DNA from 4 places in the Citrobacter sp. LST-B2 genome. Region 3 is predicted to be linked to each of the others. Evidence: predicted binding sites of a transcription regulator. Region 3 holds the regulator's gene; each other region holds the start of a gene.

Region 1 (7,598 bases), 380 kb from region 3:
CCATGCGCCATGCATACTGATTAATGACATTTACTTATCCTTTCAGGCCGCGGTAATCAACCAGCAGTTGTGGATTTGACGGTTACGGGCAAAGTCCTGGGAAAGCGTTTTTTGGGTGATTTCTTGTGCTTTCAGCCCCAGCGCCGCCAGTCCGTCAAGATCCATACGGAATCCGCGTTTATTGTTGGAGAACATGATCGTGCCGCCTTTACGCAGCAGACGTTTCAGATCTTTCATCAGCGCCAGGTGATCGCGCTGAACGTCAAAGGCATCCTCCATCCGTTTCGAGTTGGAGAACGTCGGGGGATCGATAAAAATCAGATCAAACTGTTCATTAGCTTCACGCAGCCAGGCCAGACAGTCGGCCTGGATCAGGCGATGCGCGCGTCCGCTCAAGCCATTCAGACGCAGGTTGCGCTCTGCCCACTCAAGATAGGTACGCGACATATCGACCGTCGTGGTGCTGCGCGCGCCACCTAAACCTGCGTGTACACTGGCGCTGCCGGTGTAGGAAAACAGGTTAAGGAAGTCTTTGCCGTTGCTCATCTGCCCCAGCATCCGTCGCGCAATACGGTGATCGAGGAACAGTCCGGTATCCAGGTAATCGGTCAGGTTCACCCACAGGCGAGCGTTGTATTCGCTTACCTCGATGAATTCCCCCTTCTCGTTCATCTTCTGATACTGGTTTTTCCCTTTCTGCCGTTCACGGGTTTTCAGCACCAGCTTGTTCGGCGCAATCTCCAGCACCGACAAGGTGGCGGCGATGATGTCGAACAGTCGCTGACGCGCTTTCTGCGCATCGACAGTTTTAGGCGGAGCGTACTCCTGAATCACGACCCAGTCGGCGTAGCGATCGACCGCTACGTTGTATTCAGGCAGATCGGCATCGTACAGGCGGTAGCATTCAATCCCTTCCTGACGCGCCCATTTTTCCAGTTTCTTGATGTTTTTACGCAGACGGTTGGCATAGTCTTCCGCCACCGTTGCCGGTTTGCTGTCCGGCGTGCTTTCCGCTACATGGTAGTTTTTCTGCACACAGTCCAGCGGGCCGTTTTTCGCTTTGAATTGTTTGTCCGCGCGCAGTTGCAGGCTGCTTAGCAAATCCGGTGAGGCGCTGAACAAAGAGAGATTCCAGCCGCCGAACTGGTTCTTCATGGTGCGTCCCAGCAGGCTGTGCAGCGCAATCAGCGCCGGCTCGCTGTCCAGACGTTCGCCGTAAGGCGGGTTGCTGATCACCGTCCCGTAAGGACCTTTCGGCAGCGGATTGCTCAGCTTCGCCACGTCTTTGACTTCGAAGGTGATCAGTTCGCCAATCCCTGCGCGACGGGCGTTGCTGCGCGCGCGTTCGATCACTCGGGCATCACTGTCAGAGCCGTAAAAACGCGAGGTATATTCAGCCAGACCTTTGCGGGCGCGGGTTTGCGCTTCCGCCTTCACGTCCTGCCAGATAGCGTCATCATGCTGCGCCCAGCCGCTAAAGCCCCAACGCCCACGGTGTAAGCCCGGTGCGCGATCGGTTGCCCACATCGCCGCCTCAATCAATAGCGTGCCCGAACCGCACATCGGGTCGAGCAATGGAGTTCCCGGCTGCCAGCCAGAGCGCATCACAATCGCCGCCGCCAGCGTCTCTTTGATCGGTGCCAGACCGGTGCGATCGCGATAGCCGCGCAGATGCAGACCGTCACCGCTTAAATCCAGCGCAATGCTGGCCGTGTCTTTATTCAGCCAGACGTTTACGCGGATGTCTGGCGATTCGCGATCGACATTCGGACGCGGCAGATTTTTACGCGTGAAGGCGTCAACAATCGCATCCTTGACTTTCATCGCGCCGTACTGGCTATTGCGAATGGTGTCGTTCAGCCCGCTGAAGTGGACAGCAAAGGTCGCACCCGGATTAAACATTGCCGTCCAGTCGATGGCCTGCACACCAAGGTAAAGGTCTAAGTCACTGTAAACTTTGCACTCACCCAACGGTAAAATAATGCGCGAGGCCAGGCGACTCCACATCAGGCTCTGGTAAACAAGCCGGGTGTCGCCCTGGAAATGGACCCCACCCTGAACCACCTGACACTCCACGGCGCCGAGGCTTTCCAGTTCAGTTTTTAACAGCTCTTCCAGCCCACGGGCCGTACTGGCAAACAAAGAATTCATAGCGTCACTTATACTCGAAGAAAATTGCTGCGCATTATAGCTAATATGGGCGCTATGTCATAAAGTTGAAGGCTTATTTCTTTCGAGGGACTGTACCGTGTTGACGTTATCCAGACTTTTCATCCACCCCGTCAAATCAATGCGTGGCATTGGGCTGACCCACGCTCTGGCAGACGTCAGCGGTCTGGCTTTTGATCGTATTTTTATGGTTACCGAAGCCGATGGCACCTTCATCACAGCGCGTCAGTTTCCACAAATGGTGCGCTTTACCCCCTCGCCCCTGCACGATGGCCTGCATTTGACCGCGCCTGACGGCAGCAGCGCGCTGGTGCGGTTTGCTGATTTTGCCGCCCAGGATGCGCCGACGGAAGTCTGGGGCAACCATTTTACCGCGCGAGTCGCCCCCGATGCGATTAATCAGTGGCTTAGCGGCTTCTTCTCCCGCAGCGTGCAACTGCGTTGGGTGGGACCACAGTTGACCCGGCGGGTTAAACGCCACGCGGGCGTGCCGCTCTCTTTTGCCGATGGTTTCCCGTATCTGCTGGTGAATGACGCTTCGTTGCGCGATCTGCAGCAGCGCTGCCCGGCGGGGGTGCAGGTTGAACAGTTCCGCCCCAATATCATGGTCTCTGGTGCTACGGCATGGGAAGAAGACAACTGGAAAGTGATCCGCATTGGCGAGGTTATCTTTGATGTGGCGAAACCGTGCAGCCGCTGTATTTTTACCACGGTCAGTCCGGAAAAAGGGCAAAAACATCCCTCCGGTGAGCCGCTGGCAACGCTGCAAACCTTCCGTACCGCGCCGGACAATGGCGATGTCGATTTTGGGCTGAACCTGATCGCCCGTAATAGCGGCGTGATTCGCGTGGGCGATGAAGTGGAGGTTTTATCGACCGGTCCGGCTCGCGTTTATGGCGCCGCCGACACCGGGGAGACGGTTGAAGTCGCGCAGCAACCGAATGCGACGGTCACCATCGACTGGCAGGGACAGGCGTTTCAGGGGAACAATCAACAGGTATTGCTTGAGCAACTGGAAAACCAGGGGATCCGGGTACCCTATTCGTGTCGGGCGGGAATTTGCGGCTGCTGTCGTATCAAACTGCTGGAAGGCGAAGTGAACCCGCTGAAGAGATCGGCACTTGGCGATGATGGCACCATCCTCAGCTGTAGCTGCGTGCCAAAAACCGCGCTGAAGCTGGCGCGTTAAACCGCCTGTTCCAGGCTGAAGCTGTGCGGACGAAACGACGGCTTCAGTCGGTCATTCATTATTTTAATCGCATCACCAAGCTGCATCGTCCGCCCGGCCACAACCACCCCGGGTTGCGCCAGCAGGCACAGCGCCGCATTTTCGCCAGGCTCTACCACTAACAGATTGATTTGTTCCTGGGTATCGCTCAGCCAGACACAAGCCGCATCGCCAGTGCCGGGTACCCAGTTTTCGCCGTGCGCCACAAAGTGCCAGCTTTTCGGCATTTGGGGTTTCAGATAGCGAATGGCCACCAGCGCATTGAGCACCAGCTCAGCTTTCTGGTCTTTAGAGAGCTCAAGGTCGCGGCACTTTTCTTCAAAGGAAAAGTACAGCGCGGCATCGTCAACGCAAAAACCGGACGGTGAGAATGCATCCGGGGTGAGCATTTTGCGGGCAAAACGCGAGCGAAATAACATGCCATTGGCTAAATCGAGCATCATTCGGTCATGCTCTTCGTCATAATACCAGCGCCAGTTATCGTCAGGTTTAATTCGCATTTTTTTGTCTCCCCTCTCCATCGCCCCGTTGCAAAATTGTCCTTTTTCGCCGCTTCGTTTATTACCTTAATAAGCAAAGCTTAAAATGTTTAAATAAGCAACAGTGAAAGAATATAAAACAACCAGGGGAGGAAATAAACCCCTGGTTGTCTGATATTCTGATAAAGAGAGAGAAAAAATCAAATATGGGTAACGATTTCTTTAATCAGTGGCGGACCTTTAAAAATAAAACCAGAATAAATCTGAACCAGCGACGCCCCGGCAGCCATCTTCTCGCGCGCGGCAATCACTGAGTCGATACCGCCAACGCCAATAACAGGCAACTGACCTTTTAATTCCTGAGACAGACGGCGGATAATTTCTGTACTTTTTAATTGCAGCGGACGACCACTTAAGCCACCCATTTGATCGCAATTTTTCATTCCCTGAACCAAAGAACGATCGAGTGTTGTATTGGTGGCAATAACACCATCAATATTATGGCGTACTAAACTATCGGCAACCTGGATCAGTTCTTCCTCAGAAAGATCCGGCGCGATCTTTACAGCGATCGGAACATATTTCTGGTGGATCTTTTGCAGATCGTTTTGTTTATTTTTAATCGCCGTAAGCAAATCATCCAGCGCGTCGCCATATTGTAATGAACGTAATCCCGGCGTATTTGGCGAGGAGATATTAATGGCAATATAACCGGCATAGGCATAGATTTTTTCCATACAAATCAGATAGTCATCTTTACCCTGCTCAACCGGCGTATCTTTATTTTTGCCGATATTAATTCCGAGCACCCCGTCATAATGGGCCTTTTTAACGTTCTCGACCAGGTTATCAACGCCGTGGTTATTAAAGCCCATACGGTTGATCAAACCTTCGGCATCGACCAGGCGGAACAGTCTTGGCTTATCGTTGCCGGGCTGTGGACGCGGGGTCACGGTGCCGATCTCGATCGAGCCAAATCCCATCGCGCCCAGGGCATCAATACACTCCCCGTCCTTGTCCAGACCAGCAGCCAGACCAAGCGGATTTTTAAAGGTTAATCCCATACAGGTGACCGGTTTCGCCGGGACCTTCTGGCGGATCAACGCTTCTAGCGGCGTTCCCGTCACACGACGTAATTGCTGAAAAGTTAATTCATGAGCGCGCTCTGGATCGAGCTGGAAAAGGGCTTTACGAACGAAGGGGTAGTACATGAACTCTCCTAGATTCCCGGTGTGCAAACCGGGGGCGTATTATGGGTGATATCGAACAAAAAGGGAATTGACCTGCGGCAATAAAAAGCAAACGTTTTCCCTGTCAGCTTCTTTTTATGCAATTTTCAGCTTTTCAATTCCGCATAAATCATTTCGATTCCCGATTCCCCTCTGTCAGACTGCAAAAATTGTTATCAATGTTAAATAAAAGCGAACAATTGGTTATAAGGGGAGAATGCAATTATGCGCGTCATCACTTTGGCGGGAAGCCCACGCTTTCCCTCTCGATCCAGTGCTTTACTGGAATATGCCCGGGAAAAATTGAACGGTCAGGACGTTGAGGTGTACCACTGGAATCTGCACAACTTCGAGCCTGAAGATCTGCTGTATGCCCGTTTCGACAGCCCGGCATTGAAAACACTGGTCGCACAACTGAAAGAGGCGGACGGCCTGATCGTTGCCACGCCGGTTTATAAAGCCGCCTATTCCGGGGCGCTAAAAACGCTGCTCGATCTGCTCCCCGAACGGGCGCTGGAAGGTAAAGTCGTCCTGCCTCTGGCGACAGGCGGCACCGTTGCACATCTGCTTGCCGTCGATTACGCGCTGAAACCGGTGCTCAGCGCCCTGAAGGCGCAGGAGATTTTACACGGCGTCTTTGCCGATGACTCCCAGGTGATCGACTATCAGCATAAGCCGCATTTCACGCCCAATTTACAGCTGCGTCTTGATAAAGCGCTGGAAACGTTCTGGCGCGCCCTGCACCGCCGCGACGTTAAGGTTCCTGCTTTTGATACTGTGCGAGGTGCGGCCCATGCGTAATCTTCTCAAAGCTCGTACGGCATGGCTGGCATTCGCCGGACTGCTGGCCTTTTGCGGACTGACACAGGCGGCGGAGCCCTCACCTGATGCCCTGCGTATAGGCTATCAGAAAGGCAGCATCAGTATGGTCCTGGCGAAAAGCCACCAGCTGCTGGAAACGCGTTATCCCGGAACCAAAATATCCTGGATTGAATTTCCCGCCGGACCGCAAATGCTGGAAGCCCTGAACGTCGGCAGTATTGATCTGGGCAGCACCGGCGATATTCCGCCCATTTTCGCCCAGGCCGCTGGCGCAGATTTAGTGTACGTCGGCGTAGAACCGGCGAAACCGAAAGCCGAAGTGATTCTGGTGCCGGAAAACAGCCCCATCAAAACGGTGGCGGAACTGAAAGGCCATAAAGTGGCGTTCCAGAAAGGATCCAGCTCGCACAACCTGCTGCTGCGCGCCCTGCAACAGGCCGGGCTGAAATTTACCGATATCCAGCCGACGTATCTTACCCCTGCCGATGCCCGTGCAGCGTTCCAGCAGGGTAACGTTGATGCATGGGCCATCTGGGATCCTTACTATTCCGCTGCATTATTGCAGGGCGGTGTGCGCGTACTGAAAGACGGCAGCGATCTGAAACAAACGGGATCGTTCTATCTCGCCGCGCGACCGTACGCTGAGAAGAACGGCGCGTTCATTCAGGGCGTGCTGGATACCTTCAGTCAGGCAGATGCGTTAACCCTCAGCCAGCGGCAGGAAAGCATTGCCCTGCTGGCGAAAACAATGGGACTGCCAGAGCCCGTGATTGCGTCATATCTCGATCATCGCCCGCCGACCCGCATTTCACCGGTCAGTGACGCTGTAGCCGCGTTGCAACAACAAACCGCAGATCTGTTTTACGACAACCGCCTGGTACCGAAAAAAATCGATATCCGCCAGCGCATCTGGCACCCCACTCAACAGGAAGGAAAATCATTATGAGTCTGAATATGTTCTGGTTTTTACCGACGCACGGTGACGGTCACTATCTGGGGACGGAGGAAGGCTCGCGTCCGGTGGATCACGGCTATTTACAGCAGATTGCGCAGGCGGCGGATCGTCTGGGATTCACCGGTGTGTTGATCCCCACCGGGCGATCCTGTGAAGACGCGTGGCTGGTCGCGGCATCAATGATCCCGGTAACTCAGCGACTCAAATTCCTGGTCGCATTGCGCCCGAGCGTCACTTCACCGACAGTCGCCGCACGGCAGGCCGCTACGCTTGACCGCCTCTCCAACGGTCGCGCGCTGTTTAACCTGGTCACCGGCAGCGATCCACAGGAACTGGCGGGCGACGGTGTGTTTCTCGATCACAGTGAACGTTACGAGGCCTCTTCGGAGTTCACCCAGGTCTGGCGTCGTTTATTGCAGGGTGAAACCGTCGACTTCAACGGTAAGCACATTCACGTTCGCGGAGCGAAACTGTTCTTCCCGCCCATCCAGCAACCCTATCCCCCACTTTACTTCGGCGGCTCTTCAGATGTCGCCCAGGATCTGGCCGCTGAACAGGTCGATCTTTACCTCACCTGGGGCGAACCGCCTGAGCTGGTGAAAGAGAAGATAGCCCAGGTACGAGCCAAAGCGGCGGCGCGTGGGCGTAACATTCGTTTTGGCATTCGCCTGCACGTCATTGTCCGTGAAACCAACGAAGAAGCATGGCGAGCCGCG
Region 2 (7,598 bases), 1.4 Mb from region 3:
ACTACTGGAATATGGCATTTCACCGAATCCGCAGTGGATCGTTGCCACTCAGGCCAGCCAGATTGATGGCGCGAAAGTGGCGGAGTCTCTGCTGATGCAACATCCACAAATTACTGCCGCGGTGTGTTATCAGGATATTGTGGCATTGGGGGTAATGCAGGCGCTACGTAAAATGGGGCGTGAACCCGGGCGCGACTTTGCATTAGTCGGGTTCGATGATATTACCGAAGCGGCGTTGGTTCAGCCTGCGCTGACCACCGTGTCGGTCGCGGCAAAAGAGATTGGTCGTAAGGCGGGAGAGTTACTTTACAGTCGTATTCAGGGGAACGATGAGCCGGCGAAACGCATTATTCTGCCTCCGGCACTGGTGGTCAGAGAATCATGTGGTTTTCGCTGATCGTCATGTCTTTTACTGATATCTCTCGCTGTTTATCATTAAATTCTAATTATCGACGTTTTTGGCTAGCGGCATGACGACGTGCTGGTTAATCTGAAAACGATTTACATCATTTTAACGTAAGAGAATAACTATGCATGATGCACAGGTCCGTGTCGCGATAGCGGGCGCGGGTGGCCGTATGGGCCGCCAGTTAATTCAGGCAGCGCTGCAGATGGATGGCGTTGCGCTTGGTGCGGCGCTTGAGCGCGAGGGATCGTCACTGCTGGGCAGCGATGCCGGAGAACTGGCGGGTGTCGGGAAAACCGGCGTTACCGTGCAAAGTCGCCTTGAGGCAGTAAAAGATGATTTCGATGTGTTCATCGATTTTACCCGTCCGGAAGGCACGCTGAATCATCTGGCGTTTTGTCGTCAGCATGGCAAAGGGATGGTCATTGGCACCACCGGTTTTGACGATGCGGGAAAACAGGCGATTCGCGATGCCGCGCAGGACATTGGCATTGTCTTCGCGGCGAACTTTAGCGTCGGTGTCAACGTGATGCTTAAGCTGCTGGAAAAGGCGGCGAAGGTGATGGGCGACTATACCGACATTGAAATCATTGAAGCTCACCACCGCCATAAAGTTGACGCGCCGTCAGGCACCGCGCTGGCGATGGGGGAGGCGATTGCCCATGCGCTGGATAAAGATCTAAAAGAATGCGCCGTCTACAGTCGCGAAGGCTACACCGGCGAACGCGTGCCGGGAACAATTGGCTTTGCCACCGTCCGCGCCGGGGACATTGTGGGCGAACATACCGCCATGTTTGCCGATATCGGCGAACGTGTCGAAATCACCCACAAAGCGTCCAGCCGTATGACTTTTGCCAATGGTGCGGTGAGATCGGCACTTTGGGTTAGTGCAAAGAAAAATGGTCTTTTTGATATGCGAGATGTCCTTGATCTCAACAATTTATAGTTAATTATTACCTTTCGTGATGTGGTTATTGTAATCTCAATGCATTGATTACATGGGGCAATATTTTTATTGCCCTTTTATTTTACCTGTTACAGATTGCTTTCATTACAAATGGCGTAAAAATCTATCTTTTCTCTCTTTTTTACGTTGCCTGAATGTAAATTTTGACCAAGTGGTCCACTTTTTCGAAGCCTGAGACTATTTTCTACGCATAATTGTTCACGCAAGCGTTTTCCTGCCAGGGTTAGCTGATCTTTTTGCCTGTTAAATCCGTTGATTTCATCCTGAGTCGCAAAAGAATATAAAAAATACCGCCTTTAAGTTGACTTTTGCCTGCCTTATCTCCAGAATGCCGCCGTTTGCCAGAAATCCACGGGTAAGCAAATTTGCATTGATTCATGCTATGCGAATGCATTAATATGCAAATAAAGTGAGTGAATATTCTCTGGAGGGTGTTTTGATTAAGTCAGCGCTATTGGTTCTGGAAGACGGAACCCAGTTTCACGGTCGGGCCATAGGGGCAACAGGTTCGGCGGTTGGGGAAGTCGTTTTCAATACTTCAATGACCGGTTATCAAGAAATCCTCACTGATCCTTCCTATTCCCGCCAAATCGTTACTCTTACTTATCCCCATATCGGTAATGTCGGCACCAATGCCGCCGATGAAGAATCCTCCCAGGTCCATGCGCAAGGCCTTGTCATTCGTGACCTGCCGCTGATTGCGAGCAACTTCCGCAATACCGAAGACCTCTCTTCTTACCTGAAACGCCATAACATTGTGGCGATTGCCGATATCGATACCCGTAAGCTGACGCGTCTGCTGCGCGAGAAAGGGGCGCAAAACGGTTGCATTATCGCGGGCGATAACCCGGATGCGGCGCTGGCGCTGGAAAAAGCGAAAGCCTTCCCGGGCCTGAACGGCATGGATCTTGCCAAAGAAGTGACCACCACGGAATCTTACAGCTGGACCCAGGGGAGCTGGACGCTGGCGGGCGACCTGCCGGAAGCAAAGAAAGAAGACGAACTGCCGTTCCATGTTGTCGCCTATGACTTTGGCGCCAAGCGCAACATTCTGCGCATGCTGGTGGACAGAGGCTGCCGCCTGACGGTTGTCCCGGCAAAAACGTCGGCAGAAGATGTGCTGAAGATGAATCCGGACGGGATCTTCCTGTCGAACGGCCCTGGTGACCCGGCGCCATGCGATTACGCTATCGACGCAATTCAGAAATTCCTCGAGACCGATATTCCGGTGTTTGGCATTTGCTTAGGCCATCAGCTGCTGGCGCTGGCGAGTGGGGCAAAAACCGTGAAGATGAAATTCGGTCACCACGGTGGTAACCATCCGGTCAAAGATATCGACAACAATACGGTGATGATTACGGCCCAGAACCACGGCTTTGCGGTGGATGAAGCGTCCATGCCGGCCAATCTGCGTGTGACCCACAAGTCGCTGTTCGATGGCACCCTGCAAGGGATTCATCGCACCGACAAACCGGCATTCAGCTTCCAGGGCCACCCGGAAGCGAGCCCGGGTCCTCACGATGCCGCGCCATTGTTCGACCACTTTATCGAGTTAATTGAGCTTTACCGTCAGTCCGCGAAATAATCAGGAGTTAAGAGAGCCATGCCAAAACGTACAGACATAAAAAGTATCCTGATTCTGGGCGCGGGTCCGATTGTTATCGGTCAGGCGTGTGAGTTTGACTACTCCGGCGCGCAGGCGTGTAAAGCGCTGCGTGAAGAGGGGTACCGCGTCATTCTGGTGAACTCCAACCCCGCGACCATCATGACCGACCCGGAAATGGCCGATGCGACCTACATCGAGCCGATTCACTGGGAAGTCGTGCGCAAGATTATTGAGAAAGAGCGCCCGGACGCGGTGCTGCCGACCATGGGCGGTCAGACGGCGCTGAACTGTGCGCTGGAACTGGAGCGCCAGGGCGTGCTGGCCGAATTCGGTGTGACCATGATTGGTGCGACCGCCGATGCGATTGATAAAGCCGAAGACCGTCGTCGCTTCGATATCGCGATGAAGAAAATCGGTCTCGACACCGCGCGTTCGGGCATTGCCCATACGATGGAAGAGGCGCTGGCGGTAGCGGCTGACGTCGGCTATCCGTGCATCATCCGCCCGTCCTTTACCATGGGCGGCACCGGCGGCGGTATCGCCTACAACCGCGAAGAGTTTGAAGAAATTTGTACTCGCGGCCTGGATCTCTCCCCAACCAACGAGCTGCTGATTGATGAATCGCTGATTGGCTGGAAAGAGTACGAGATGGAAGTGGTGCGTGATAAAAACGACAACTGCATCATCGTCTGCTCCATCGAAAACTTCGACGCCATGGGCATTCACACCGGTGACTCCATCACTGTGGCACCGGCCCAGACGCTGACCGACAAAGAATATCAAATCATGCGTAACGCCTCGATGGCGGTACTGCGTGAAATCGGCGTAGAAACCGGCGGTTCAAACGTGCAGTTCGCGGTGAACCCGAAAAACGGCCGCCTGATTGTGATCGAAATGAACCCGCGCGTATCCCGTTCCTCCGCGCTGGCATCAAAAGCCACCGGCTTCCCGATTGCGAAAGTGGCGGCGAAACTGGCGGTGGGTTACACCCTTGATGAGCTGATGAATGACATCACTGGCGGTCGTACGCCGGCATCGTTCGAACCGTCCATCGACTATGTGGTCACTAAAATCCCACGCTTCAACTTCGAAAAATTCGTTGGTGCTAACGACCGTCTGACGACCCAGATGAAATCGGTCGGCGAAGTGATGGCGATTGGCCGCAGCCAGCAGGAATCTCTGCAAAAAGCGCTGCGCGGTCTGGAAGTGGGCGCCACCGGCTTTGACCCGAAAGTGAGCCTGGATGACCCGGAAGCGCTGACGAAAATCCGCCGCGAACTGAAAGACGCGGGCGCTGAGCGTATCTGGTATATCGCCGATGCCTTCCGTGCGGGCCTCTCCGTTGACGGTGTGTTCAACCTGACCAACATTGACCGCTGGTTCCTGGTTCAAATTGAAGAGCTGGTGCGTCTGGAAGAGAAAGTGACAGAGCTGGGCATTAACGGCCTGACCCCTGACTTCCTGCGCCAGCTGAAACGCAAAGGCTTCGCCGATGCGCGTCTGGCTAAACTGGCCGGTGTCCGTGAAGCGGAAGTTCGCAAACTGCGCGACCAGTACAATCTGCACCCGGTCTACAAGCGTGTGGACACCTGCGCGGCAGAATTCGCCACCGATACCGCCTACATGTACTCCACGTATGAAGATGAGTGCGAGGCGAACCCGTCCGTTGACCGTGACAAAATCATGGTGCTTGGCGGCGGTCCAAACCGTATCGGCCAGGGGATCGAATTTGACTACTGCTGCGTACACGCCTCTCTGGCGCTGCGCGAAGACGGTTACGAAACCATCATGGTCAACTGTAACCCGGAAACGGTCTCTACTGACTATGACACTTCCGATCGCCTCTACTTTGAGCCGGTCACGCTGGAAGATGTGCTGGAAATCGTGCGCATTGAGAAGCCGAAGGGCGTAATCGTGCAGTACGGCGGCCAGACTCCGCTGAAACTGGCGCGTGCGCTGGAAGCAGCAGGCGTACCGGTTATTGGTACCAGCCCGGACGCAATTGACCGCGCAGAAGACCGTGAGCGTTTCCAGCATGCGGTGGACCGTCTGAAGCTGAAACAACCGGCCAACGCCACCGTGACAGCCATCGAACAGGCTGTCGAAAAAGCGAAAGAGATTGGCTATCCGCTGGTGGTGCGTCCGTCCTACGTGCTGGGCGGCCGGGCGATGGAAATCGTCTACGACGAAGCTGACCTGCGCCGCTACTTCCAGACCGCCGTTAGCGTTTCCAACGACGCGCCGGTTCTGCTCGACCGCTTCCTGGATGACGCGGTTGAAGTGGACGTTGACGCCATCTGCGACGGCGAAATGGTGCTGATTGGCGGCATCATGGAACACATCGAACAAGCGGGCGTCCACTCGGGTGACTCTGCCTGTTCTCTGCCGGCCTACACGCTGAGCCAGGAAATTCAGGATGTGATGCGCCAGCAGGTACAGAAACTGGCCTTCGAACTGCAGGTTCGCGGTCTGATGAACGTCCAGTTTGCGGTGAAAGATAACGAAGTCTACCTGATTGAAGTGAATCCACGTGCGGCGCGTACCGTACCGTTCGTCTCTAAAGCGACCGGCGTACCGCTGGCGAAAGTGGCGGCGCGTGTGATGGCCGGTAAATCGCTGACCGAACAGGGCGTGACCAAAGAAATTATCCCGCCGTACTACTCGGTGAAAGAAGTGGTGCTGCCGTTCAACAAATTCCCGGGCGTCGACCCGCTGTTAGGGCCAGAAATGCGCTCCACCGGGGAAGTGATGGGCGTGGGGCGTACCTTTGCGGAAGCGTTCGCCAAGGCGCAACTGGGCAGCAGTTCTACCATGAAAAAACAGGGCCGTGCGCTGCTCTCCGTACGTGAGGGCGACAAAGAGCGTGTGGTTGACCTGGCGGCGAAACTGCTGAAGCAGGGCTTTGAACTGGACGCCACCCACGGTACCGCGATTGTGCTGGGTGAAGCCGGTATCAACCCACGTCTGGTGAACAAGGTGCATGAAGGTCGTCCGCACATTCAGGACCGTATCAAGAATGGCGAATACACCTACATCATCAACACCACCGCAGGGCGTCGCGCCATTGAAGACTCCAGGGTGATTCGCCGTAGCGCACTACAATACAAAGTGCACTACGACACCACGCTGAACGGCGGCTTTGCCACCGCGATGGCGCTGAATGCCGATGCAACAGAGAAAGTCATCTCCGTTCAGGAAATGCACGCGCAAATTAAAAAATAAGCGGCGGCATCATTTGCCCCGGTTTTAAAAACGGCTCCGGAAACGGAGCCGTTTTTTTATGCACTCAGTTCATTCCTGGAGATATATTGCGCAACAGGACAATTTTCATTGTAACAAGCAAGATTTGGCTCACACTAATGCGCCGCTAAGTTGCTTACTATCATTGAATCCCACAATTTAAATAGGGTCTTGTTTTGTATTTTTACGGACAGGGCATAACAAGATTTTTAATTTGTGAAATGGTGTGCTTATGTGTGAAAAATATGTTGAAAAGCCGCTTTATCTGTTAATTGCCGATTGGGTGATGGCAGAAAAGCGTTGGGTAAGTGCGAAAGAGATCGCGAAGCACTTTAATATGGATCACTGCAAAGCGATCAATACCGTCTCTTATATTCTCGCTGAGGTTGGGGAGATTAATTGCGAGACTAAGACTATCCCTAATCAACTGGAAGGTCGTGGATGTCAGTGTCAGCGCCTGGTCAGAGTGACGCATATTGATCCACAGCTGTATGCCCGCCTTGGGCATAGCGCGCAGGTGAAGATGGTCAGCAAATCGCCGCGGATGTCGGCGGTGCCGCCATCAGAACTAAACCGCGAGCAAAAATGGCAGATGATGTTGTCAAAAAGTATGCGTCGATAAGTTCGGTTTTGCCGGATGGTGCCTTGCGCCGCCATCCGGCATGATTACATGGCCGATTTAGGCTTCACCTCCGTTGTGCCCTTCAGGCGCGGCCGGTTTGCTTCAACCGCCGTTAATGGCGACGTTTCCCGTAGCGATGCCCGACAGCGTACGGCGAGATCCTGATATTCCTTCGTATTCAGCCGCTTCCAGTGCAGTTCCTGTTCGCTGACCTCACGCATAACGCGGGCTGGCGTGCCGACCAGCAACTGTCGTGCGGCGCCAGTAAATCCGGCTTTGACGAAACTCATGGCGGCGACAATGCTTTCGTCGCCGATCACCGCACCGTCCATGATCACGCAGTTCATGCCGACCAGTGCGTCCCGGCCTATCACGCAACCGTGCAGGATAGCACCGTGTCCGATGTGTCCATTCTCGCGTACCACCGTGTCTGTATCGCAGTAGCCATGCATAATGCAGCCATCCTGAAGGTTGGATCCCGCTTCAAGGATTAAGCGGCCATAGTCCCCGCGCAGTGAGGCGAGCGGGCCGACGTATACGCCAGCCCCTACGATGACATCGCCAATCAGTACTGCGCTGGGATGCACATACGCCTCGGGATGGACCACGGGAATTAAGCCTTCAAAGGCGTAAAAACTCATCGGCATTCCTCAATTGTTGTTTACCGGATGGCGGCGTAAACGCCTTATCCGGCCTACGCAAGCGTGCAGACATTCGGGCCTGCGTAGGCCTGATAAGCGCAGCACCATAAGGCATT
Region 3 (7,598 bases):
AAGGAAAAGAGGGCAAGCTGGCTATCGTTTCCACCTCCAACGCTGGCACGCCGTTGACCACCGACGCCACGCCGTTGATGACCGTCGACGTATGGGAGCATGCATACTACATTGACTACCGCAATGCGCGTCCTGGCTACCTGGAACACTTCTGGGCGCTGGTAAACTGGGAGTTTGTAGCGAAGAACTTCGCCGCGTAAAAAAGATAACGCAGAAGGGAATCCCTTCTGCGTTTTTGTCCTGCCGTTAACTGGCGACGCACACCTGTTCAGGTTGTTTTCTCGCCGAGATAAACACCAGCAACAGCGCCATACCCGCCACAATCGCCCCCATCACAGGAACAAAACTGTAGCCTAATCCGCCTGAAATGACGGCCCCGCCAGCCGCAGCGCCCAGCGCATTTCCAAGGTTAAACGCGCCAATGTTCACGGAAGATGAGAGACCCGGCGCTTCATGAGCCACACGCATGACGCGCATTTGTAACGGAGGGACGACCGCAAAGGTTGCCGCCCCCCAGACCACCATGCTGACCGCCGCGCCCAGTTCATTCTGCGCCAGGAAAGGGATCGCCAGCATAATTACCATCAGCAGCAGCAAAAAGCCCTTCAGCGTGCCGTTAACCGAGCGATCGGCCAGTTTCCCTCCGAGGTAGTTGCCAATGGAGAAGCCCACACCGATCAGAACCAGCATCCCGGTCACAAAGGCCGGTGTCGCATGGGTGATGCTTTGCAGAACAGGCGAAATATAGGTATAGAGCGTGAACATGGCGCCCGCTCCCAGTACGGTAGTCAGTAGCGCGGAGAGCACCTGAGGACGCATCAGCACCGCCAGCTCTTTTTTCACTTCCGGGCGCGCCCCGGCACCGCCTTTTGGCAATGATAAGAAGAGACTCAACATCGAGATAACCCCCAGCCCCGCTGTCGCCATAAACGACATTCGCCAGCCGATGGTTTCACCCAGCCAGGTCGCCGCCGGCACACCGCCGATATTGGCGATGGTCAGCCCCATAAACATGGTCGCAACGGCGCTCGCCTGTTTGTGCTTCGGCACCACGCTTGCCGCCACCACCGAGCCCAGGCCGAAGAATGCGCCGTGGTTAAGGCTGGTTAAAATACGTGACAACATCAGCGTGGTGTAATCCGGTGAAATCGCCGAGAGCACGTTACCGAGCGTAAAGATAGCCATCAGAAAAATGAGCGCATTACGGCGTCCGCGATGTGACAGCAACAGCGTCATCAACGGCGCGCCGACCATCACGCCGACCGCATAGGCACTAATCAGCATACCTGCCGCGGGAATAGACACATCAACGCCACGCGCGATGACGGGCAGCAGACCCATTGGCGAGAATTCGGTGGTACCGATGCCAAACGCACCAATGGCCAGCGCCAGTAACGGATAATTGATTTTCATGCAGTGATGACTCCGGCTCTTCGCGACAGGGCGCGATGCTTAACAAAGAGTCAAAAGCATGACATCAATCACAAAAAAAGAGAAGTTAACAAAAATACAAAAGACTTTTGCAGATTCAATAACAATATGGCGGGAGGTTCGAGGGAGCAGGAACTCCCCCGAGGGGATCAGTGCAGTGCCGCCGTCAGGCCGCCCGCAACGATTAAAGCCAGGACAATAAACGTGGTCACTAATGAAAATTTCAGATCGGTGCTCATCAACTTTTCTCCTTTTTATACCCACACAAAAAGTGATATAGCGCATTTTTACACACTTGAGTGTAAAAATCTCCCACGATTTAGAGTGATATGTGCTTTTAATACTTCCCCTTTTCGTAAAGATCAGACAAAATTCGACGCTTACTTGATTAGCGTACCGGCCATTGACCCCTTCCTGACGTTCCGTGTCGTTTCCCGGCGTGCCGCAGCCCAGACGTTGGGCACAGGATGAGTAAAGGCAAACGTTTACTTGGCGTAATTTAATGTTCAGGTTGGGTCTGGAGTGAGATTTAATGGCAACAATTAAAGATGTAGCGAAGCGCGCAAACGTTTCCACTACAACCGTGTCACACGTAATTAACAAAACGCGTTTCGTCGCTGAAGAAACACGCAATGCAGTGTGGGCGGCAATCAAAGAATTGCACTATTCCCCCAGCGCGGTTGCCCGTAGCCTGAAAGTTAACCATACCAAATCTATCGGTTTGCTGGCGACGAGCAGCGAAGCCCCCTATTTTGCTGAAATTATTGAAGCGGTTGAGAAGAACTGCTTCCAGAAGGGCTATACCCTGATCCTCGGCAACGTCTGGAACAACCTGGAAAAGCAGCGTGCCTATCTGTCGATGATGGCGCAAAAACGCGTTGATGGCCTGTTGGTAATGTGTTCCGAATACCCCGATCCCCTGCTCTCGATGCTGGAAGAATATCGTCATATCCCAATGGTGGTGATGGACTGGGGCGAAGCCAAAGCCGACTTCACTGATACGGTGATTGATAACGCCTTCGAGGGCGGCTACATGGCAGGCCGTTACCTCGTCGAGCGTGGACATCGCGAAATTGGCGTGATCCCAGGACTGATGGAGCGTAACACCGGCGCAGGCCGTTTGGCCGGATTTATGAAAGCGATGGATGAAGCGCTGATTAAAGTGCCTGAAAACTGGATTGTTCAAGGCGACTTCGAGCCGGAATCCGGCTACCGCGCCATGCAGCAAATTCTGTCGCAGGCGCATCGCCCAACGGCGGTCTTCTGTGGCGGCGATGTCATGGCGATGGGCGCCCTTTGCGCCGCTGATGAGATGGGTCTGCGCGTCCCGCAGGACGTGTCGCTGATAGGCTACGACAACGTGCGCAACGCCCGCTTCTTTACACCAGCGTTGACCACCATCCACCAGCCGAAAGATTCACTGGGTGAGACGGCCTTTAATATGTTACTGGACCGTATCGTCAATAAACGCGAAGAGTCGCAGTCTATTGAAGTCCACCCGCGCCTGGTGGAGCGCCGCTCCGTGGCGGATGGCCCGTTCCGCGACTACCGTCGTTAAGCCTCTTCTGCGGGAGTCTCATCGGGCTCCCGCAGCCACTCTTTGTTCAGCGTTTCACTGTCTCCCAGATAATCCAGCAGCCAGATCAGCGCAGGTGACATATCATTCTGCTGCCAGGTCAGGCAACAGGCCGCATCCGGGAAAGGATTATCCAGATTTAACGCGACCCACTGCCCCTTGTTGAGATACGACTTGGCGAAATGTGTCGGGACCATGCCGACACAGAGTCCGGCGCTGATACAGGTCGCGGAAGAATCCCAGTCCGGCACCACCACCCGCTTCTGATTGTCCAGCAGCCAGGTCACGCGTTTCGGCAGCGTGCGGGAGGTATCTTCCAGCACCAGCGACGGCCAGTTGCGCAACGTGTCATCGCTTAACGGCCCGCTCATGGCGGCCAGCGGATGCGTACTGGCAACGACACAACACCAGCTCAGCTTACCCATATCGCGGAAAGTGTATCGTCCGCCAACCGGGATCGCCTGGGTTGCCCCGATGGCGAGTTCGACCCGACCATCTGACAGCGCGTCCCAGACGCCATTAAACACCTCCTGGAAGACCAGTAGTTCCACGTCATCAAAGTGGCGGTAGAAATCGACAATCAATTGCCGCGTGCGTTCCGGGCGCACGATATTGTCCACCGCAATGGGGAGTTGCCCACGCCAGCCGTTAGCGATCTGCTGACACTGTTGACGCGTGATCTGCATTTTTTTGATGACAGAGCGGCCTTCTTTCAAAAACCAGGCGCCCGCCGGGGTTAACACCACATCACGATGGCGACGTTCAAAAAGCGGGACGGCCAGCCACTCTTCCAGTTGGCGAACCGTATAGCTGACCGCTGAAGGCACCCGGTGCAACTCCTGGGCCGCGGAACTGAAGCTCCCGTTGCGTGCCACGGCATCGACCACTTCCAGCGCATATTCTGACCACATAATCTGCCTACAAAATTTTTGAATGCAATAAACAAATATTACCGTTTCACAAGCCCAAATTCACTCCCTACACTCTGCGCCAGTGTGATTAATCAAAATTAGAGAACAACTATGCAACCAGGAAAAGGGTTTTTAGTCTGGCTGGCAGGGCTCAGCGTGTTGGGTTTTCTGGCAACCGACATGTATTTGCCCGCTTTTGCCGCCATTCAATCTGACCTGCAAACACCGGCCTCTGCCGTAAGCGCCAGCCTGAGTCTGTTTTTAGCAGGCTTTGCCGTCGCCCAACTGCTGTGGGGACCCCTCTCTGACCGTTATGGCCGTAAACCGATCCTGTTGCTGGGTCTGTCTGTCTTCGCCCTCGGTAGCCTGGGTATGCTGTGGGTGGAGAGCGCAACGGGCCTGTTAGTACTGCGTTTTATTCAGGCCGTGGGAGTCTGCGCGGCGACCGTCATCTGGCAGGCGCTGGTTACCGATTACTATCCTTCGCATAAAATTAACCGCATTTTCGCGACCATCATGCCGCTGGTCGGGCTGTCTCCTGCACTGGCGCCGTTATTAGGCAGTTGGATTCTGACCCATCTTTCCTGGCAGGCGATCTTTGCCACGCTGTTTTTCATCACGCTGCTGCTGATGCTGCCCGCCCTGTTTTTAAAGCCCACCACCCGGGCTCGCGATGACAGCAAGGACAAACTGACGTTCACCACCCTGCTGCGTGCGAAAGCGTACCGCGGCAACGTCCTGATTTACGCCGCCTGTTCTGCCAGCTTCTTTGCGTGGTTGACCGGTTCCCCGTTTATTTTGAGTGAAATGGGCTACAGCCCGGCGGTGATTGGGCTGAGCTACGTACCGCAGACCATTGCTTTTCTGATTGGCGGCTATGGCTGTCGCGCCGCGTTGCAAAAATGGCAGGGACAACAGCTCCTGCCCTGGCTGCTGGTTATCTATGCGCTGAGCGTGGTGGCAACCTGGGCGGCAAGTTTTATCCATCACATCACGCTTGCAGAGATCCTGATCCCCTTCTGCATAATGGCGATTGCCAACGGGGCTATTTACCCGATTGTGGTTGCCCAGGCGCTGCGTCCATTCCCGCAGGCGACGGGTCGTGCCGCAGCCCTGCAAAATACCCTGCAGTTGGGTCTGTGCTTCCTGGCAAGCCTGGTCGTTTCCTGGCTTATCAGCACACCGCTGTTGACCACGACCAGCGTGATGTTGTCTACGGTGGTACTGGCTGGACTGGGCTATAAGATGCAACTGCATCCTTCTAACGACAGTGCGCAGCATGATAATTGCGGGATTGCCCACAGCGAATCCCATTGATATCACTCATAATCACCGTTAATTAGTCGGCTAACAATTTTTGGTTGTATCATCGTTTTTTGAGGCCTATACTAAATTTCGGTTGTTAAAATTACGATAATTATTATGTGTTAACGGGAACCGGAGCGTTCCCGGTTCCCCATGGATGGCCTTTTCGGCAAGGGGTCCTCCCTTCCTCTGTTCTACGTCGGATAATAGACTCGCGGAATGTTTCCGTGAGATTTCTCACTAAGCCCAAAAAGCGTCTACGCTGTTTTAAGGTTCTGATCACCGACCAGTGATGGAGAAACTATGAGTTCATCGTGTATAGAAGAAGTCAGCGTACCGGATGACGACTGGTACCGTATCACTAACGAATTATTAAGCCGCGCGGGCATTGCCATCAACGGCTCTTCACCAGCAGATATACGCGTTAAAAACCCCGATTTTTTCAAACGCGTTTTACAAGAGGGGTCGCTCGGTCTGGGTGAGAGTTACATGGATGGCTGGTGGGAATGCGATCGGCTGGACCAGTTTTTTAGCAAAGTTCTGCGAGCAGGACTGGAAAACCAACTTCCCCATCATTTCAAAGATACCCTCCGCATCGCGGCCGCTCGCCTGTTCAATCTGCAAAGTAAAAAACGAGCGTGGATCGTCGGTAAAGAACATTACGATCTCGGCAACGATCTGTTCAGCCGTATGCTCGACCCTTTTATGCAGTATTCCTGCGCGTACTGGAAAGACGCGGATACTCTGGAGGCGGCGCAGCAGGCCAAACTGCGGTTAATCTGCGAGAAATTGCAACTGCAACCCGGTATGCGTGTGCTGGATATTGGCTGCGGCTGGGGGGGTTTATCGCACTATATGGCGACGCATTACGGCGTCAGTGTGGTTGGCGTGACGATTTCAGCCGAGCAACAGAAAATGGCTCAGGCCCGCTGTGCCGGGCTGGATGTGTCGATTCTGTTGCAGGATTATCGTGATTTGCACGATCAGTTTGACCGCATTGTCTCGGTAGGCATGTTTGAGCACGTCGGCCCTAAAAATTACGCGACCTATTTTGACGTGGTTGATCGCAATCTGAAACCCGAAGGGCTGTTCTTATTACATACCATCGGTTCGAAGAAAACCGACAATAATGTCGACCCGTGGATCAACAAGTATATCTTCCCGAATGGTTGCCTCCCGTCAGTACGTCAGATAGCCAACGCCAGTGAATCGCACTTTGTGATGGAAGACTGGCATAACTTCGGCGCGGATTACGACAAGACGCTGATGGCATGGTACGAGCGTTTTCTCGCTGCCTGGCCTGAAATTGCCGAGAACTATTCCGAGCGTTTTAAACGGATGTTCAGTTACTACCTCAACGCCTGCGCCGGCGCGTTCCGCGCCCGCGATATTCAGCTCTGGCAGGTGGTATTCTCGCGCGGCGTTGAAGACGGCCTCCGCGTAGCCCGCTAAACTTTCTTATGCCCCCGCCGTCTTGCGGGGGCTGGAGGGTTTTACGCTTCGCTGGCGGTTTTCGTTACCGCCGCTTCACGCGCAGCCAACACGCGTTCTACCGTATCCACCACCGCCTGCGTTTGCGGATCGATTTCGATATTGACGCGCGCGCCCAGTTTTTTCTTACCCAGCGTCGTGCGTTCCAGGGTTTCCGGAATGAGATGCACGCAAAAACGCGTCGCGGTGACTTCTCCGACGGTCAGGCTGATCCCATCAATCCCGATAAAACCTTTGTACAAGATGTATTTCATTAGCGTCGGATCCTGGACTTTGAACCAGATCTGACGGTTGTTTTCGGAGGTTAAAATCTTTGACACTTCCGCGGTGGTCATGATGTGACCGGACATCAGATGCCCGCCAATCTCATCGCTGAATTTTGCCGCACGCTCGACGTTAAGCAGGTCGCCCACCTTCAGATCGCCCAGATTGGTGATCCGCAGCGTTTCTTTCATCAAATCAAAGCTAATGCGATTGCCGTTAATTTCTGTGACGGTCAGGCAGCAGCCGTTATGCGCCACCGATGCGCCCGTTTCCAGCGCGTCCAGCATGTATTCAGGTAATTCCACTACATGGGTGCGAAAATTGGGTTTTTCATCGATCGACACCAGTTTTGCGGTGCCCTGTACAATACCTGTAAACATACCTGCAACTCCTGAATTCAGTTAAGCCATTTCTGCCTGCCACAATAGCAGTTGGAAAATCAGGTTGCCAGTGAAGTGCCCCTTGGCCTGTTTTTTTCACTGGTGAAATTAGCATTCATCGCTACAATAGACTGAAATTTCCCCTTACATCTTCTTCTTGCTGCCACCCGTGGCGGCTTTTTTAGTCTCTCAAATAAAAACAAAATGATAGGTGTACACGTGCAGAAGTATATCAGTGAA
Region 4 (7,598 bases), 230 kb from region 3:
CACGGGCTTCAGCGGCAGTTAATTCATATTTCATAGGGTGTCCTCACCGACCTGCGGTCCATTCTGATGTCGTTAACGCCGTCAGCACGTGGTCGCGCCATTGCCCGTCAATCAACAGATAATCTTTTGCGTAGCCTTCTTTTTCAAAGCCAAGTCGCGCCAGTAAATCACCGCTGCGTTTATTGTGCGGCATGTAATTCGCCATAATGCGATGAATATGTTGCGTGCGTTGCATATAACGAATCGCGGCGGTCAGCGCTTCAAACATCAGCCCCTGCCCCTGCCATTTCTGCGCAATGGAATACCCCAGATAGCAGGCATGGAAAGACCCCCGCACCACGTTAGAAAAATTCGCTACCCCAATGACCTCTTTTTCATCCGGGTCCAGCAGCGCAAAGTAATAGGCGGAACCTTGCTTATGAAATTCGGCAATCATGCTCAGCCGCGCCTGCCAGCCGGAGGGATAGCAGTGGCTTTCATCACGAATCGGTTCCCAGGGTTTTAAGAAATGACGATTTTCCGCGTAATAATCTGCCAGACGCCAGGCATCACGCTCATGCACTAAACGCACGACCAGGCGGTCAGTGGTTAAGCGCACTTTTGGCACGTTACTGCGATAGCCAAACATATTTATTCCTACTCCTTCCCGAATCGCCGTTACACCCTGATTGACTTACTATACCTGTGCAAAACCACCCTGTGAAAAGTGCAATTTGCCATTTTTTGAATTATTCCGCCATTTTGATGAAAACTCTCTATCAAGATGGACTTTTGATAAAAAAATATTGTCCCGGCGAGGGTGGGCAAAAAGGCAGCAAAGCCGCAGAATAGGAGATACTTCGCTTTATCTACTCTCAATCATTCGAATGCCGCAAATTCCGCGCAACTCGAAGAATGACGAGTGTTTCCCGGGAGGGGAAATGTCGCGTGTCTCGCAGGCCAGGAACCTGGGTAAAACTTTCCTGCTCATCGATAATATGCTGGTCGTGTTGGGCTTTTTCGTCGTGTTCCCGCTGATCTCAATTCGCTTCGTCGACCAAATGGGCTGGGCCGCCGTGATGGTCGGCATTGCGCTGGGTCTGCGTCAGTTTATTCAACAGGGACTGGGCATTTTTGGCGGCGCGATTGCCGACCGTTTTGGCGCGAAACCGATGATCGTCACCGGCATGCTGATGCGCGCTGCCGGGTTTGCCACCATGGGGATCGCCCATGAACCCTGGCTTTTGTGGTTCTCCTGTTTCCTGTCCGGTCTCGGCGGCACGCTGTTCGATCCGCCGCGCTCGGCATTGGTGGTGAAGCTGATTCGCCCGCATCAGCGGGGTCGCTTCTTCTCAATATTGATGATGCAGGACAGCGCAGGGGCGGTTATCGGCGCGCTGTTAGGCAGTTGGTTGTTGCAGTATGACTTCCGTCTGGTTTGCGCGACCGGGGCAATATTGTTCGTGCTCTGCGCCGCCTTTAACGCCTGGCTGCTGCCCGCGTGGAAACTCTCTACTGTGCGTATTCCGGTACGGGAAGGAATGAGTCGGGTGCTCAGTGATAAACGCTTCGTCACCTATGTGCTGACGCTGGCGGGCTATTACATGCTGGCGGTGCAGGTCATGCTGATGCTACCCATTATGGTCAATGACATCGCCGGTTCACCTTCCGCGGTGAAATGGATGTATGCCATTGAAGCCTGCCTTTCGCTGACGCTGCTCTACCCCATTGCGCGCTGGAGTGAGAAACGGTTTCGTCTTGAACATCGCCTGATGGCGGGCCTGCTGCTGATGTCACTGAGCATGTTACCCGTGGGGTTGGTGAGTGACTTGCAGCAGTTGTTCACGCTGATTTGCACTTTCTATATCGGTTCGATTATTGCTGAACCCGCCCGTGAAACGCTCAGCGCCTCGCTGTCGGATGCCCGTGCGCGCGGTAGCTATATGGGCTTTAGCCGTCTGGGGTTAGCCATAGGTGGTGCCATCGGGTATATCGGCGGCGGCTGGCTGTTTGATATGGGGAAACTGCTCCAGCAACCCGAGTTACCCTGGATGATGCTGGGGATCATTGGCTTCATCACTTTCCTGGCGCTGGGCTGGCAGTTTAGCCATAAACGCACGCCGCGCGGCATGCTGGAACCCGGCGCCTGATTTGATACCTGTGCGTGTCTCCTCCATACTGAAAGGGAACTGACAGTCAAATGGAGGAGAAACGTGAAGCTTTATATTTACGATCACTGCCCTTTCTGCATCAAAGCCCGCATGATTTTTGGCCTCAAAAACATCCCCGTCGAACTGATTGTCCTGGCCAACGACGATGACGAAACCCCAACCCGAATGACTGGCCAGAAAATGGTGCCCATTCTGCAAAAAGACGACAGCCGCTATCTACCGGAAAGCATGGACATCGTCCATTACGTCGATCAACTGGATGGCAAACCGCTGCTCACCGGCAAGAAAAATCCTGCTATTGACGAGTGGCTGCGCAAAGTGAACAGCTACGCCAATCACCTGCTGCTGCCGCGTTTTGCAAAATCTGCGTTTGATGAGTTTTCCACCCCTTCGGCACGCAAATACTTTACTGAGAAAAAAGAGGCGATGATTGGCAGTTTTGCCGACCATCTTGCCCATTCCGCTGGCCTGACCAAAAAAATCAGTGAGGATTTACGCACACTGGATAAGCGCATTGTGCAACCCAATGGAGTAAACGGTGAGCTTTCCGAAGACGACATCCAGTTATTTCCCCTGTTGCGTAATCTGACGCTGGTGGCCGGTATCAACTGGCCGACACGGGTTGCTGACTATCGCGACAATATGGCGAAACAGACGCAGATCAATCTGTTATCATCAATGGCGATTTAACGTTTACCGGCGGTGGCTGAGTCATACAGGCTACCGCTTTTTTCAGTTTTTTCTACTGGCGAAGTTCGCGCTGGTGACACATGCTGCTTTATGTCAGGATTAAGACGATCGCATCGTGTAGAGGAACCCCATGAAGAAGATTTTTTTTGCTGCCGCGTTGATAGTTGGCGGCCTGTTGACCGGCTGTAATCAGCTCACACAGTACACCGTAAGCGAACAAGAAATTAATCAGGCGCTCGAAAAACGCAACAACTTTGCCAAAGATATCGGGCTTCCGGGCGTTGCCGATGCGCATATCGTCCTCAATAACCTCTCCAGCCAGATCGGTCGTGAAGAGCCGAACAAAGTGACGCTGACCGGCGATGCAAAGCTGGATATGAATTCGCTGTTTGGCAGTCAGAAAGCAACCATTAAGCTAAAACTGAAAGCGCTGCCAGTCTTTAATAAAGAAAAAGGGGCCATCTTCCTGCAGGAAATGGAAGTGGTGGATGCCACCGTGACGCCGGAAAAAATGCAGTCAGTGCTGCAAACCCTGATGCCTTATCTCAATCAATCACTGCGTAATTACTTTAACCAGCAGCCAGCGTATGTCCTGCGCGAAGACAGCAGCAAAGGCGAAGCGCTGGCGAAAAAGTACGCCAAAGGGATTGAGGTGAAGCCGGGCGAAATCATCATCCCGTTCACCGATTAAATGACAAAGGCGCTGCGGCGCCTTTTTTTACGTGCAAACGAAAACGTTTCCCCTTATCCTTTGTTTCCGGCAAAAATGACATCCCCCAGCCGGAGCATATTGATGACAGCACCCTCCCAGGTTTTAAAGATCCGCCGCCCAGATGACTGGCACCTTCACCTTCGCGACGGCGAAATGTTAAAAACGGTCGTGCCGTATACCAGCGATGTTTATGCACGTGCGATTGTGATGCCTAACCTGGCGCCGCCGATCACCACGGTAGATGCGGCAATTGCCTACCGCCAGCGCATCCTTGATGCGGTCCCTGCCGGACATTCCTTCACGCCGCTGATGACCTGCTATTTAACGGACACGTTGGATCCCGCTGAACTGGAACGCGGCTTTCGCGAAGGCGTGTTCACCGCTGCCAAACTCTATCCGGCAAACGCCACCACCAACTCCAGTCACGGGGTCACCTCCATTGATGCGATCATGCCAGTACTTGAACGCATGGAAAAACTCGGGATGCCGCTGCTGGTGCATGGCGAAGTCACCCACGCCGATATCGATATTTTTGACCGTGAAGCGCGCTTTATTGAGACGGTGATGGAGCCTCTGCGCCAGCGCCTGCCTGGGCTGAAAGTGGTCTTTGAGCACATCACTACCAAAGATGCGGCGGAGTATGTCCGTGACGGTAATGAATTATTGGCTGCGACGATTACACCGCAGCACCTGATGTTTAACCGTAACCACATGCTGGTTGGCGGTATTCGCCCACACCTCTACTGCCTGCCAATTCTGAAACGCAATGTCCACCAGCACGCTCTGCGCGAGCTGGTAGCCAGTGGCTTTGAGCGTGCCTTCCTCGGCACCGATTCGGCCCCACATGCCCGTCATCGTAAGGAATCGAGCTGTGGCTGCGCGGGATGTTTTAACGCGCCAACGGCACTGGCGAGTTACGCGAGCGTGTTTGAAGAGATGAATGCCCTGGCGCACTTTGAAGCGTTTTGTTCACTGAACGGTCCGCGATTCTACGGCCTGCCGGTCAATGACACTTTCGTTGAACTGGTACGTGAAGAGCAGCAGGTACCGGAGAGCATCGCGCTGACCGACGATACGCTGGTGCCGTTCCTCGGGGGCGAAACGGTACGCTGGACGATTAAAAAGTAAAAAAAATCGATGCCGCCTGTTGTAACCTGGCCAGGATGACTGTATAAATAACCAGTATATTCAACAGGGGGCCATTATGCGTATTGAAGTCACCATTGCTAAAACTTCACCTTTACCTGCCGGTGCTATTGACGCCCTGGCAGGTGAACTCTCCCGCCGTATTACTCACCACTTTCCCGATAACGACGGTAACGTGACCGTTCGTTATGCCGCTGCGAATAATTTGTCCGTGATTGGCGCGACGAAAGAAGATAAAGAACGGATCAGCGAAATTCTTCAGGAAACCTGGGAAAGCGCTGACGACTGGTTCATTAAAGAATAAAAATGCTATGCCGTAGTCTCTTTGCCGGGTCGCCCCGGCTTTTTTCTCTCATCTTTAAAGCAATCTTTTTTGCGGCATCATTTAGTATTCTCCGTTGCCTTCGGAATTGATTATATTTTCACCAGTCACTCAAAATTATTGCACAACATACTTAAAAAGAATGAACAAGATGGTGATTAATTACTCACAAATTCTTAATTTGCAGAAATTTATGCTCCCCCCTCTTTAAAATCTCAGTGAATACCCTTATTTATTGATATACTGAAGTTGCTTCAGATAAAAACGCATTGAACCTCGAAAACCGTTGTCTTGTAACACGAATTAGGGGGCATGATGGAAAAGAATAATGAAGTCATTCAGACTCATCCGCTTGTGGGATGGGACATCAGCACCGTAGATAGCTATGACGCGCTGATGCTGCGTTTGCACTACCAGACTCCAAATCGTCCCGAAACCGATGGTACAGAGGTCGGTCAAACGCTCTGGTTAACCACCGATGTTGCCAGACAATTTATTTCGATATTAGAAGCCGGCATAGCCAAAATCGAATCCGGCGATTACCAGGCCAACGAATACCGTCGGCATTAACGAGACGGACATTCTCACTTAAAAAGGCACCTTCGGGGTGCCTTTGCTATTTCTGGGTTGTATTACGCATTTCACTTATTTACTCTGCATCAAACGCGACAGCAGAGAGAAACTGATGAAATACGACTTAATCATTATAGGCAGCGGGTCCGTTGGGGCAGCCGCAGGTTATTATGCCACTCGCGCCGGGTTAAACGTTCTGATGACCGACGCGCATATGCCACCGCATCAACAGGGTAGTCATCACGGCGACACCCGGTTGATCCGCCACGCCTATGGCGAAGGTGAAAAATACGTTCCGCTGGTGCTGCGTGCGCAGGCGCTATGGGACGAACTCTCCACGCAAAATGAAGAGCCGATTTTCGTCCGCTCCGGCGTTATCAATCTTGGCCCCGCCGGTTCGCCCTTCCTGGCAAACGTCGCGCACAGCGCAAAACAGTGGCAACTGAACGTTGAGCAACTGGATGCCGCCGCCATCATGGCGCGCTGGCCGGAAATCCGCGTACCTGCAGACTACACCGGCCTGTTCGAAGCTGATTCCGGTTTTTTACGCAGTGAACTGGCGATCAAAACCTGGATCCGTCTGGCAGAAGAAGCAGGATGCGCTCAGCTCTTCAACTGCCCGGTCACAGCCATTCACCATGATGATGACGGCGGGGTCACTGTGGAAACCGCTGACGGCGATTACAGCGCGAAGAAAGCGCTGGTGAGCGCCGGTACCTGGGTTCAGGCTTTGCTCCCCGAGCTTCCCATCCAGCCGGTACGAAAAGTGTTTGCCTGGTACCAGGCCGATGGCCGCTATAGCATCAAGAATAAGTTTCCTGCCTTCACCGGTGAGTTGCCCAACGGCGATCAATACTACGGCTTCCCGGCGGAGAACGACGAACTGAAAATCGGTAAGCACAACGGCGGGCAACTTATCCACGCCGAAGCTGAACGCAAACCGTTTGCCAGCGTCGCCAGCGATGGATCTGAAGCATTCCCGTTCCTGCGCAATATCCTTCCGGGAGTGGGTTGCTGTCTGCACGGTGCGGCCTGCACCTACGACAACTCGCCGGATGAAGACTTTATCATCGACACGCTGCCCGGCCATGACAACACGCTGATCGTGACCGGGCTGAGTGGTCACGGCTTTAAATTTGCCTCCGTATTGGGTGAAATTGCCGCTGACTTTGCCCAGGAAAAGCCATCCGCTTTTGACCTGACGCCGTTCAGACTCTCCCGATTTACGGCATAATCGTTAAATGGCCTCGTAATGAGGCCTTTTTAATGGTGATTACAATATGCGTCGTCTGTTTCTTTATCTGGTCAACAATATTCGCGAGCATTTTATGCTCTACGTTATTTTATGGTCGCTGCTGGCGATTCTTGATGTTATTTATATCCTGTTTTACTGAGCCATCAGCATTGACAAATACTGACAAAAACTGAAAGTTATCTAATTTTTGTTTTGTTTTTTTGAATGACAAAACCCATCCCCTACCCCCACAAACCGTCATAAATCGGTCATTTCTGACGAATCCGTTGAATCAAAATCTACACTTAATACAAAATTATTGAATCAACGTTAAATCTCTCTCCCGGTGTTATTTTTTAGTTGCATTTATGTCTCTGTCAGGTCATTTTCATTCAATCCTGAAATATGAAATGGAATTTTTATGCAATTTTCAAATACGCCTCAACGGTATGGTTTTATTTCCGCCATGCTTCACTGGCTAACCGCGTTGGTGGTCTACGGGATGTTTGCACTCGGTCTCTGGATGGTGACGTTGAGCTATTACGACGGCTGGTATCACCAGGGACCGGAATTGCACAAAAGCATCGGGATCCTGCTGATGATGGGCCTGGTCGTTCGGGTCATCTGGCGTCTGATCTCGCCACCGCCGAAAGCGCTGAAAAGCTATTCGGCCCTGACCCGTGCTGGCGCAGCGTTGGGCCACCTCGCGCTATATCTGCTGCTGTTTAGCATTGTCATCAGCGGTTATCTGATCTCGACGGCGGACGGTAA

Evidence for each region. Region 3 encodes PurR, which represses purine synthesis genes. Its sites were predicted from a motif close to CANGCAAACGTTTGCNTG; they were not measured.
Region 1: the regulator PurR is predicted to act here: its motif matches at 5,172-5,189, upstream of pyrD (quinone-dependent dihydroorotate dehydrogenase).
Region 2: the regulator PurR is predicted to act here: its motif matches at 1,573-1,590, upstream of carA (glutamine-hydrolyzing carbamoyl-phosphate synthase small subunit).
Region 4: the regulator PurR is predicted to act here: its motif matches at 3,568-3,585, upstream of pyrC (dihydroorotase).

Annotation. Positions count from the first base shown of each region.
Region 1 covers NZ_CP192598.1:1,927,491-1,935,088, reverse strand. Annotated here, with positions in the region: gene ACQ0PY_RS09140 (ABC transporter ATP-binding protein) at 1-30, opposite strand, end outside; gene rlmKL (bifunctional 23S rRNA (guanine(2069)-N(7))-methyltransferase RlmK/23S rRNA (guanine(2445)-N(2))-methyltransferase RlmL) at 43-2,151, opposite strand; gene ACQ0PY_RS09130 (YcbX family protein) at 2,249-3,358, shown strand; gene zapC (cell division protein ZapC) at 3,355-3,897, opposite strand; gene pyrD (quinone-dependent dihydroorotate dehydrogenase) at 4,077-5,087, opposite strand; gene ssuE (NADPH-dependent FMN reductase) at 5,331-5,906, shown strand; gene ACQ0PY_RS09110 (sulfonate ABC transporter substrate-binding protein) at 5,899-6,873, shown strand; gene ssuD (FMNH2-dependent alkanesulfonate monooxygenase) at 6,870-7,598, shown strand, end outside.
Region 2 covers NZ_CP192598.1:930,921-938,518, forward strand. Annotated here, with positions in the region: gene ACQ0PY_RS04540 (LacI family DNA-binding transcriptional regulator) at 1-397, shown strand, start outside; gene dapB (4-hydroxy-tetrahydrodipicolinate reductase) at 531-1,352, shown strand; gene carA (glutamine-hydrolyzing carbamoyl-phosphate synthase small subunit) at 1,810-2,958, shown strand; gene carB (carbamoyl-phosphate synthase large subunit) at 2,977-6,201, shown strand; gene caiF (carnitine metabolism transcriptional regulator CaiF) at 6,452-6,841, shown strand; gene caiE (carnitine operon protein CaiE) at 6,886-7,482, opposite strand; partial or broken gene ACQ0PY_RS04570 (hypothetical protein) at 7,463-7,598, opposite strand, start outside; gene caiD (crotonobetainyl-CoA hydratase) at 7,597-7,598, opposite strand, start outside.
Region 3 covers NZ_CP192598.1:2,312,341-2,319,938, reverse strand. Annotated here, with positions in the region: gene sodB (superoxide dismutase [Fe]) at 1-200, shown strand, start outside; gene ACQ0PY_RS11130 (MFS transporter) at 247-1,413, opposite strand; gene cydH (cytochrome bd-I oxidase subunit CydH) at 1,581-1,670, opposite strand; gene purR (HTH-type transcriptional repressor PurR) at 1,964-2,989, shown strand; gene punR (DNA-binding transcriptional activator PunR) at 2,986-3,918, opposite strand; gene punC (purine nucleoside transporter PunC) at 4,030-5,235, shown strand; gene cfa (cyclopropane fatty acyl phospholipid synthase) at 5,527-6,675, shown strand; gene ACQ0PY_RS11100 (riboflavin synthase) at 6,717-7,358, opposite strand; gene mdtK (multidrug efflux MATE transporter MdtK) at 7,578-7,598, shown strand, end outside.
Region 4 covers NZ_CP192598.1:2,079,858-2,087,455, reverse strand. Annotated here, with positions in the region: gene ACQ0PY_RS09965 (YceH family protein) at 1-34, opposite strand, end outside; gene rimJ (ribosomal protein S5-alanine N-acetyltransferase) at 44-628, opposite strand; gene mdtH (multidrug efflux MFS transporter MdtH) at 921-2,129, shown strand; gene grxB (glutaredoxin 2) at 2,193-2,840, shown strand; gene ACQ0PY_RS09945 (lipoprotein) at 2,971-3,531, shown strand; gene pyrC (dihydroorotase) at 3,634-4,680, shown strand; gene dinI (DNA damage-inducible protein I) at 4,757-5,002, shown strand; gene bssS (biofilm formation regulator BssS) at 5,336-5,590, shown strand; gene solA (N-methyl-L-tryptophan oxidase) at 5,706-6,827, shown strand; gene ACQ0PY_RS09920 (YceO family protein) at 6,874-6,987, shown strand; gene ACQ0PY_RS09915 (cytochrome b) at 7,249-7,598, shown strand, end outside.